DNA from 2 places in the Uliginosibacterium paludis genome. Region 2 is predicted to be linked to the other one. Evidence: predicted binding sites of a transcription regulator. Region 2 holds the regulator's gene; the other holds the start of a gene.

Region 1 (5,384 bases), on a different contig from region 2:
TGGTTGAAAGAAGGCAGCGCCGCGATGGGCAGCTGAAACCACGCGGCCAGACCGGCCAGCATGACCGACAGCCACAGCAGCGTGGTGGCTACCGGTCGGTGGATACTCTGTTCGGAGAGCCTCATTGCGCCCCCGATGCCTTGGCTGCCTGACGCTCGCGCCAGCGCGCGATGATTTCCCGCTTCTGATCGTCATTCGCGTTGGCCCAGCGCTCCGGGTCTCTCGGCTGGAAACCCGCCGGAATCTCGACACCGCCGGCCGCGCCGGCCTTGTCTGCGGCCGCCGGGGCCGAGGCTTCTCCGCGCGGCCCGCCATCCTTCCTGCGGCCACCGTCCTCGCGTTTGCCGTTGCCCGACTCCTGGATCTTTGCGCCCGGCCGCAGGTTCTGCGTGCCTTCCTGGACGATTTTCAGGCCGCCGGGAATCCCCGAGACAACGGCTTTCTGGTTGGCAATGCGGAGGACTTCAACCGGCTTCGGTTCGACGGTCTGGTCGTCGCCCACCGAATAGACAAAACGGTTGTTTGGCCCGTTCACGACGGCCTGGGCCGGCAGTACGACCACGTCGCGCAGCTCCCCTGCTTCAACCGAGACATTCACGAACTGGCCGGGCCAGACGAGGCGCTCGCGGTTATCGAGGCGACCTTTCACCAGCAGCGTGCCGGAAGCCTTGTCCACATTGCTGTCGACGAAAATCACTTCGCCCTTCAGCGTGGCCTGCGCATTGGTACGGGCGGAGAGTCGCACGCTGCCCTTGCGCAGGGCTTCGAGCAGCGGCGGCATGTCGCGTTCGCTGATGGAGAAGCTCACGCCGATCGGATTCATGCGGGTGAGCTTCACCATCGATGTCGCGGTGGAGTTCGACGTCACCAGACTGCCGGGGCGCACGTTGATCACGCCGGCGCGGCCGTCGAAGGGCGCGGTGATGCGTGTGTAGGACTGGCTGACACGCGCCTGCTCGAGCGCCGCCTTGGCCTGGCCCAGGTTTGCGAGCGCGGTGTCGAGACGGTTGCGCGAGGTGTCGAGCGCTGACGGCGCGATGTACTGCTTCTCGAAGAGTTCCTGAGAGCGGGCGAGATCCCGTCGGGCGATCGCGACGCCGGCGTCCGCGCTGGCCACGGCGGCTTCGGCCTTGCCGACGTTGGCGGCGTCGTCCCGCGCGTCCAGCGTGAAAAGCAGCTGCCCGGCCTTGAGCTCCTGACCTTCCCGGAAATGGATCCCGGTGATCATGCCGTTCTTCTGCGGACGGATGTCCACTTCATCCAGCGCCAGCACATTGCCCTGGGCTTCGATCATCAGCGGAACGGTTTCGACACGGCTTCGGGTCGTGGTGACGACCTGGATGCGGTTGCCGCGATCACTCTGCCCGCGGGACGAAGCGGAGGCGTTGCTGTCTTGCTGTTTTTCTGCAGCGGAATCATGTTTCTGACATGCCGCGAGCAATCCGGAAAGGACAAGCAGCAGGACAAGCGGGGTGCGGGGCATCGTTTTCATCCTGGCGTTTCCGCCATGGGCCTGAGTTGTGAGGACACTGCGATGCGTTGATCTTCGCTGAACTGGCTGCGTCACGCCAAGGCTCTTAACGCACCTTGACGTTGCATTCCGCACGGCTGTTGTCACAAGTCCTTCGTGGTGTATATTCATACAGCTTTCCGGCGAGACTGCGCGGCCCGGGCTTGATGGCCGGTCGCTCACGCAAGCTCTGTGCCATAATCAAATTCATCTTCAGGAGATCGGTTCAATGGACGACAACAAGGCCAAGGCGCTCGCCGCCGCGCTTTCCCAGATCGAGAAGCAGTTCGGCAAGGGTTCCATCATGCGGCTGGGCGATGGCAAGCTGGAGGAAAACATCCAGGCCGTCTCCACCGGTTCACTCGGCCTGGACATCGCGCTGGGGATTGGCGGCTTGCCGCGCGGCCGCGTCGTCGAAATCTACGGTCCGGAATCCTCGGGCAAGACGACGCTGACCCTGCAGGTCATTGCCGAGATGCAGAAGCTCGGTGGCACAGCTGCCTTCATCGATGCCGAGCACGCGCTGGATGTGCAATATGCCGCCAAGCTGGGCGTCCGGGTCGAGGACCTGCTGATTTCGCAACCCGATACCGGCGAACAGGCTCTTGAGATCGCCGATATGCTGGTGCGCTCCGGCAGCGTGGATATCGTGGTCATCGACTCGGTTGCCGCACTTACGCCCAAAGCCGAAATCGAAGGCGAAATGGGCGATCAGTTGCCCGGCCTGCAAGCCCGCCTGATGAGCCAGGCGCTGCGCAAGCTCACCGGCAACATCAAGCGCACCAACACCATGGTCATCTTCATCAACCAGATCCGCATGAAGATCGGTGTGATGTTCGGCAATCCGGAAACTACCACCGGTGGCAACGCGCTCAAGTTCTACGCGTCGGTCCGCCTCGACATTCGCCGCACCGGCACGATCAAGAAGGGTGACGAAGTCGTCGGTTCCGAGACCAAGGTCAAGGTCGTGAAAAACAAGGTTTCGCCGCCGTTCAAGGAGGCGCACTTCGATATCCTCTACGGGGAAGGCATCTCGCGCGAGGGCGAAGTCATCGACATGGGCGTGGAGCAGAAGATCGTCGACAAGTCGGGTGCGTGGTATGCCTACAACGGCGAAAAGATTGGCCAGGGCAAGGACAATGCGCGCGAGTTCCTGCGTGCCAATCCGGCGCTGGCGGTCGAGATCGAGAACAAGGTGCGTGCGGCGGTAGGCGTGGCCGCCGTTCCTACGGCAGAATCCGTGGAGTAAGGGATGAAGCCGCCCGGGTCTGGCTCGCTTGCCGCCAGGGCCTTGCGAATGCTTGCGAATCGCGAGCATTCGCGTGAGGAATTGCGACGGAAGCTGGCGTCGAAAGCACAGGAAGGCGATGATGTGGAAGCCGTGCTCGATCGCATGCAGGAGAGCGGTTTCCAGTCGGATCAGCGGTTTGCCGAAAGTTTTGTCAGGAGCCGGGGCGGGCGCTTCGGCGCGGGGCGGATCCGGCGCGAGCTCGAAGAGCGCGGTGTCGCCTCAGAGCTGGCAGCGGATGCGATGGGCGAGACACTGCCCGCGGACGAACTGGATCGCGCACGCGCCATCTGGGCCCGCAAGTTTGGTCAGATACCGCAGGATCGCAAGGAGTGGGCGCGCCAGGCGCGTTTCATGCAAGCAAGAGGATTTGCGGTCGATGTAATCCGGAAATTGTTGAAAGAGCCGTTTGATGAGTCTGCTGAGGGTCAGTAACCTGAAGAAGCGCTACAAGTCCCGCACGGTCGTGCAGGATGTTTCTTTCCAGGTGGGCAGTGGTGAGGTGGTGGGTCTGCTGGGCCCCAATGGTGCAGGCAAGACGACCTGTTTCTACATGATCGTTGGCCTCGTTCGAGCCGACGGCGGCAGCATCCATCTTGACGGCACGGAGCTCACGCACTGGCCGATGCACAAGCGTGCGCAGCAGGGGCTGTCCTATCTGCCGCAGGAGAACTCCGTTTTCCGCAAGCTCTCGGTTTCCGAAAACATCATGGCCGTGCTGGAGCTGCAGAAGCTGGGCAAGGCCGAAATGGACAAGCGACTCGACGAGTTGCTCGAAGAACTCAATATCGGTCACTTGCGCGAGGCTACGGCCATGTCGCTCTCCGGTGGTGAGCGACGGCGCGTCGAAATTGCCCGCGCGCTTGCCACACGACCGCGCCTGATCCTGCTTGACGAACCTTTTGCCGGTGTCGACCCGATCGCCGTGATCGACATCCAGAAAATCATCGGGTATCTCAAGGCACGCGGGATTGGCGTGCTGATCACTGATCACAATGTCCGCGAGACGCTTGGCATTTGTGACCATGCCTATATCATCAATACCGGCGAGGTGCTGGCCGGTGGGACGCCTGAGCACATCATCCAGAACGACCAGGTCCGACAGGTCTATCTCGGTGAGCACTTCAGACTCTGATTTCGCCCTTTCACCTCTTTTGCCTGGCGCATGAAACCTTCGCTTCAGCTCCGAATGTCCCAGCAGCTTGCGCTGACCCCGCAGCTGCAACAGTCCATCAAGCTGCTTCAGCTTTCCACGCTGGAACTGAATCAGGAGATCGAGCGCATCCTGCTTGAAAACCCGATGCTCGAGCGCGAGGGGGGCGAGGAAGAAGGGGAAGTCGCGCCTGTCGTGGATCGCAGCGAAGGCAGCCTCGCGACGGCGGGTGAGGAGTTCAGCAGCGATCGCGGGCAGTCTTCCGGCGGAGATGACGAGGCTCCCGATACGCCCGGTGTCACCGAGATGCCAGACAGTATCGGCGAAGCCTATGACAGCGTTTCGGATGACGACATCGGCGAGGCCGCCGAGTGGCGCAGCGAGGGTTCGTCGCGCAACAACAATGACGACGACGAAAGCGATTTCCAGGAGTTTCAGGCCGCGGCCACATCGCTTCGCGAGCATCTGCTCGGACAGGTGGCGCTCATGCCGCTGTCGGACCGGGATCGCGTACTCGTCCAGTTCATCATCGAAGCGCTCGATGAGGATGGTCTGCTCATGCAGGATCTCGAGGAGCTGCTGCCGCTGATTCCGGCCGAGTGGGAGGTTGAGCTCGATGAGTTGAATATCGCCTTGCGGCAGGTTCAGAACCTCGAGCCTTCCGGGATTGGCGCGCGCAACCTGCAGGAGTGCCTGACGCTGCAGCTCAAGGCCTTGCCCGAGAGCGAAAGCCGTCGCCATGCCTTGCAGATTACGGATGGCAATCTTGAACTCCTGGCTGCGCGGGATTTCGCCCGCCTCAAGCGCAAGCTGGGTTGCAGTGATGATGCGCTGCGCAGCGCCCAGGATCTGATCTGCAGCCTGAATCCGCGTCCTGGAGCCCAGTTTGCGCAGGTCGAAGCGCGTTACGTAGTTCCCGATGTGGTCGTACGCAAGCTGCGCAGCGGCTGGACGGTCAGCCTCAATCCTGAGGCCATGCCGCGTTTGCGTATCCATCGGGTCTACGCCGATATCCTCCAGCAGAACAGGGGCGTAAGTAGTTCACTGTCGTCCCAGCTTCAGGAGGCAAAGTGGTTGATCAAGAATGTGCAGCAGCGCTTCGACACGATCCTGCGTGTTTCGCAGGCCATTGTGGACCGGCAGCGACAGTTTTTCGACCATGGCGAAGTTGCCATGCGCCCCCTTACCCTGCGGGAGATCGCGGAGGAGCTTGAGCTCCACGAATCCACCGTTTCCCGGGTCACCACCCAGAAGTACATGGCCAGTCCCCGGGGTGTCTTCGAACTGAAATACTTTTTCGGCAGCCATGTGTCCACCGATACCGGTGGGGCATGTTCGGCTACGGCGATACGGGCGCTGATTCGCCAGCTGGTCGCCGCGGAAGACGGGAAAAAACCCCTGTCGGACGCGCGGATTGCCGAATTGTTGGGCCA
Region 2 (5,384 bases):
TGCGGTCCGTCGTATTGCGGCCCTTGCGGCGGGTACGCGATGCATTGCACGAAATCGCCACCGGGCGCGCGGACCTGACCCGGCGCCTTCATGTGTCACGCGAGGATGAAATCGGCGAAGTCGCAATGCTCTTCAACCGCTTCGTCGAAAACCTGCAAGGCATCGTGCGGCAGGTGGTCGACGGCGCACATCACCTTCAGACCTCGTCTTCCAGCATGAGCGAGGAATCGGACGACATGGCACATCGCACCGCCCGCGAGAATGACGCGATCGCGGCCATTGCCGCCGCTACAGAGGAAATGACCGTAAGCATCAATCACATTGCGCGTTTTTCGGGCGATGTGCGCGAGGTGTCTTCGCGCAGCGAGCAGTTGTCCACACGTGGCCGTGAGGTGATCGTTGAACTCATTGCGGGAATGGGCGTAGTCAGTGACACCGTGGTCAATGCGTCGCGCACGGTCGAATCCCTTGGCGAAGAATCCGAGAAGATCGGCGCGGTGATCGGCGTCATCAAGGAAATCGCCGACCAGACCAATCTGCTGGCGCTCAATGCTGCGATTGAAGCCGCCCGCGCGGGTGATCAGGGGCGTGGCTTTGCGGTGGTGGCCGACGAGGTTCGCAAGCTTGCCGAACGCACCACCCGCTCGACCGTGGAAATCGGCGAGACCATCGGCGTGGTGCAGCACGGCGTACGGGCGAGCGTGGAGCGCATGCGTGGCGGCGTCGATCTGGTCCAGCAGGTTCTTGACTGTGCCCGCCAGGCAGAAGGCGCCATTCAGGATATCGCAAAGAGCTCCGAGGAATTGTCCAGCGCGGTCAGCGAGATCGTCAGCTCGATTGAGGAACAGAACTCCGCCAGTACCTCGGTTGCCCAGCAGATAGAAGACATCAGCCGCATCGCGGAAGAGTCCGATACGACGATGAAGCGTGTGGTGGGCACGGCCGGCCAGGTCGGAACACTCTCCGCACAGCTGAAGTCTGCCGTGGGTGGCTTCACCATCTGAAGGACGGACCAAGCAACGGCCTGGCTGCGCACCAGCTCCGCTCCTTTGCTTCACCCGGATGCCTGCTGGGTAAAGCCTCGATCGGATTCGGGCTGTCCTGACTGAAAGCACGGCGAGCGGAAAAAACAAAGCCCGGCATTTGCCGGGCTTTGTCTGATGACATGGCGCCCGTGCAGCTCAGCCTGCAAGGTTCGTAAAGCGCAAGCGGCTCTCTTCGTATTGAGCCGACAGGCCCCAGCTCCTGCCGCGACGGCGGACGATGTCGAGAATGGCATGCGGACGGATGTTGAGCCGTGAGGCCAGCGAAGCGGCTTCGCTTCGCGGCGCTTGCGCAGCATGAGCGAGCAAGGGGCTACGGACGATGGTGGTGTGGGACGCGCTGCTGAACGACTTCATGATGCGGCTCCTTGTGTTGCTCGGTGATGCAGGACGGGGGAATCAGAGGCGGCCGAAACCATCGCGGATCAGCCCCACTGCCAGGCCTTCGATCGCGAGCGGCTGGCTGTTGGTGTCGACCACGATGGGTTCGAAATCGGGGTTCTCGGCGATCAGTTCGACAATGCCTCCGTTGCGGCGCTGCAGGCGCTTGACGGTGACTTCGTCGTCGACGCGGGCAACGACGATCTGACCGTTGCGTGCGTCATTGCAGCGATGCACGGCCAGCAGGTCGCCCTCCAGGATGCCGGCATTGATCATGGAGAGTCCGCGCACCTGAAGGAGGTAGTCGGCGCGCGGCGAAAACATTGCGGGGTCGACCGGCAGATGTTTCTGAATGTGTTCCTGGGCCAGGATCGGCGAGCCTGCCGCAACGCGACCGATCAGCGGCAAGCCGAGGGATTCGGCGATCGCCTCGGCGGCTTCCTGCACAAGGCGGATACCCCGGGCTGCGCCGGACTCAAGGCGAATGACCCCTTTTTGTGCCAGTGCGCGCAGATGACTTTCCGCGGCATTGGGCGACGCGAAGCCGAAATGCGAAGAGATTTCGGCGCGGGTCGGCGGCATGCCGCGCTGCTCGATGCGCTCGCGGATGAAGTTGAAAATGTCGTGCTGCCGGCGGGTCAGTTCGTTGCTCATGGCGGTCAGGTCTCCTTGCGTGTATTTATATACAGTACTGTATATTTACGCAAGCAATTCCTGACATCACGGACGGCCAATAAGCCCGGTCAGCGCTTCTGCCCCGTTGCTGCCGGATGGCCGGCTGGCTTATCTGAGCCGGACTTCGGCATAGGCGGTGCGGTATGGCAGCAGCATGCGGCTGTCCAGCGCTTCCTCGTAGCGCTCGATGACGTAGCCCTCCTTGCCCTGCTCTCGCCTGAGGGCGTCGACGCGCCGGGTCATGATCAGCCGCGCCTCGCCCTCGCCGCCGAACGACAGGTGTTGCTTCTTGAGCTGGAAGATCACGCGATCGTCGTCAAGCCGGGTCTCCGTGATCTGCCAGGCAGGCGAAAGCGGATCCGTCACCAGATAGACGGCCCCGGCCACCAGGCCGACCTGCACGAGATCGGCAAAGGTGATCGCGTATTCGGGGAAAAGCCGCAGGCTGCCCTTCGGAATGATGGAGGTCTGGCGTGGAATGTCTCCGGTGCTGCTGCAGGCAGCAAGCCCCAGCACCAGAAGAAGACAGCCTCCGATGCGCCGCATGGCCATTTTTCCTAGGAAATGAAGTTGAAGAGGGAAAGGCCGGAGACCTTGGCGAAGGTATTCCGCGCGGCTTCCAGATAGGTCTGCTGCAACTGGAAGTCGGAGATCGCTGACACGTAGTCGACACCCACCAGCCGTTCGAGCCGATCCGAGTACTGGATGTTGAGGTCTTCACCGATCGACTTGAGCGAATCGACTTCGACGAGGCGCGAGCCAGTCTGTGAGCGCAAGCGCAGGACGTTTTCCAGCGCACCGTCGAGCCGGTTCAGGGTGTCGGAAACCAGGGTGCCGAAGCCGGCGCTGTCGGTCACGTTTTCCAGACCGACGACGAACTCCTGGAGTGTGTTAAACATGTCCGTCGTGCTGCCCGGCGTAGCGCTGAAGGTGTCGCCCACCGCCGGTGTGCCGGAGATCGACACCGAGATCTCCCGCGTCGCGGCATTCGCCGGATCGGGCAGGCCGATGGCCTGGCCCGCCGTATAGGTGCCGGTCGCCATCGCGGTGCCACTCATGTTCGGGTCGGAAGCCAGATCGAATACACCGTAAGTGGTCGCGCTGGTGAACTTGATGCCGTACTGTCCGCCGGAATAGCTCACCGGGCCGGTCACGCTGCCATCGCTGATGACGGCCGTCGCAGATGAAGCGTGCGTCGAGAAAGCGCCGTTCTCGGAAGGGATCTTCATGAAGAGTTCCGCGCCGCTGATGCTGACCGGCATCAGGCGGGAGCTTGAGACCTGCAGTGTGCGCACGCCTTCGTCTCCCTGGTAGCTGACATCGTTGATGTCTCCGGTGAAAGGCTGCGTGTCGCCCTTGTAACCGGAGAACAGGTATTCGCCGGTTTCGTCGCGCGAGTTGGCGAGGTTCAGCAAGGCATCGAATTGCTGCTTGATATCGGTCGCGAGGTAGGTCTTGTCTTCGGCAGAAAGCGAGGCATTGCCGGCTTGAACCGCCTTTTCGCGCACGTACTGGAGAATGTCGCCGATCGCGCCGAGCTGGCTGTCGAGGTTGCGCAGGTTGTCGCCCGCCTTGCCCTGGTTGGAGGATTCCAGCCCGATCCGGTTGATCGACTGGCTGATTTCAAGCGCGCGGGCGGCGGCGACCGGATCGTCACTCGGGGAGACCACCCGGTTGCCGGTCGAGAGCTGTTGCTGGGTATGCAGCTGGTCTGCCTGCTGACGACTGATCGTCGATACGTTGACCGCGTAGATCTGTGATGTGCTGATTCTCATCTTGCTTACCTCATCACGGAGAGGATGTCGTCAAACAGCGTGCCGGCAATGCCGATGGCGCGCGCGCAAGCCTGGTAAGCCTGCTGGTAACGCAGCAGGTTGGCCGCCTCTTCGTCCAGATTCACGCCGGAGAGGTTCTGCTGCTCGGCGGTGGCCTGCTCGAGCAAGGCGGTCTGAGCCTCCTGGTTGATCTTGGCCGAGTTGGTCTGCGTACCGACGCTGCTGACCAGCTGCGAATAGGCGTAGCCCAGGGTGGCCGTTCCACCGAGAAGGCTTTTGCCTGACGCCAGGGCATACAGCGCATTGGCATTGCGCCCGTCCTTCGTGCCCCCCACATTGGTCTCGAGGGTGAAACTGTCACCGTCCGCCGGACGCCCCGAAATCTGGAAGCTGAGGTTCGGATCCGTCAGGCTGATGGTGGTGCCGGCGGCATTGCTGGAAGGGTTGTATGCAATCGTTGACGGCGTGGCGCCGGAAACATTGAACTGGTTCGTAGCGGCATCGAAAGTCAGCTTGACCGGCGTGGTGAGGTGCGCCGTTGCGCTGGCCTGAATGCCGTTGAGGCTCAGCGCGATCGGTTGCGATACCGCTCCGGTGCCGGTGTTGGTGCTGGCCGCCACGCTTCTGACCGGGGAACCGGCCGCAATCAGCGACGTATCCTTGATGGCAACCGAGATGTCACGCGCGGCATTGCGGGTAGGCTGGATGAGCACCCGGTCTCCGACTGCCATGCTGCCCGAGAACTGCAGGCCTTCGACCGCCGGGCTGAGCGCAAACACATCACCGGCGGCAGGCGTGCCGCTCGCGAGGCTGATGTTGATGCCTTCGAGCGTGGTCGGCAGGCTGCCGGTGTAGAGCGTCTTGCCGCTGGCGGCCGATTTGACGGTGTAATTCGTGCCGTCATAGGAGAGCGAATAGTTCTCCGCATTGCCGGTCGCGTTCGCCGTGGCCGTGATGCTGAACGTCGCGCCCGAGGTGCCCGTGGTCTGCGTCACGGAGTTGCCCGGCATGGAGCTGCCGGTATAGAGCACGGCGCCGTCGGAAGTCCGGGCCAGCGAATAGTTCGTGCCGTCGTAACTGAGCACATAGTCAGAGGTGCTGAGCCCCCCCACACTGGTCACGGTCGCGCTGACTGCGGCGGTGGACGTGGTGCCCGTCGTAAGGTTCGGCAAATTTTGCACCCCGGCCGTGAGCGCATTGAAATAATTGCCGCCCATGTTGCCCGAGAGATCCTGGCCGAGCTTGTGCTGGGCATTGAAGAGCGTGACCATGCCCAGCGCGATGCGGCCCAGCGCGTTCTGCGCCGGGTCAAGCGACTCCGAGCGATAGCGCAGCAGGCCCCCCAGCGTACCGCCTGTGAGCAGGCTCTCCTGGATCGCAACCGTCCCGCCACTGGGCAACTGGATGCCGACGGCGAGACGACCGGGATCGGCATCCGAGGGCGCGGTGGAGAGCGTGAAAACATCGGTATTCATCACCAGGGGCTGACCGCTGCCGATGAAGACGTTCA

The links. Region 2 encodes LexA, which represses DNA repair genes until DNA is damaged. Its sites were predicted from a motif close to ACTGTATNTANATACAGT; they were not measured.
Region 1: the regulator LexA is predicted to act here: its motif matches at 1,630-1,647, upstream of recA (recombinase RecA).

Annotation. Positions count from the first base shown of each region.
Region 1 is NZ_JBDIVF010000001.1:943,165-948,548, reverse strand. Features, by position in the region: gene ABDB87_RS04595 (efflux RND transporter permease subunit) at 1-125, opposite strand, end outside; gene ABDB87_RS04590 (efflux RND transporter periplasmic adaptor subunit) at 122-1,483, opposite strand; gene recA (recombinase RecA) at 1,740-2,759, shown strand; gene recX (recombination regulator RecX) at 2,763-3,233, shown strand; gene lptB (LPS export ABC transporter ATP-binding protein) at 3,211-3,933, shown strand; gene ABDB87_RS04570 (RNA polymerase factor sigma-54) at 3,964-5,384, shown strand, end outside.
Region 2 is NZ_JBDIVF010000003.1:545,345-550,728, reverse strand. Features, by position in the region: gene ABDB87_RS11300 (methyl-accepting chemotaxis protein) at 1-1,004, shown strand, start outside; gene ABDB87_RS11295 (hypothetical protein) at 1,182-1,400, opposite strand; gene lexA (transcriptional repressor LexA) at 1,443-2,078, opposite strand; gene ABDB87_RS11285 (hypothetical protein) at 2,208-2,645, opposite strand; gene flgL (flagellar hook-associated protein FlgL) at 2,657-3,874, opposite strand; gene flgK (flagellar hook-associated protein FlgK) at 3,880-5,384, opposite strand, start outside.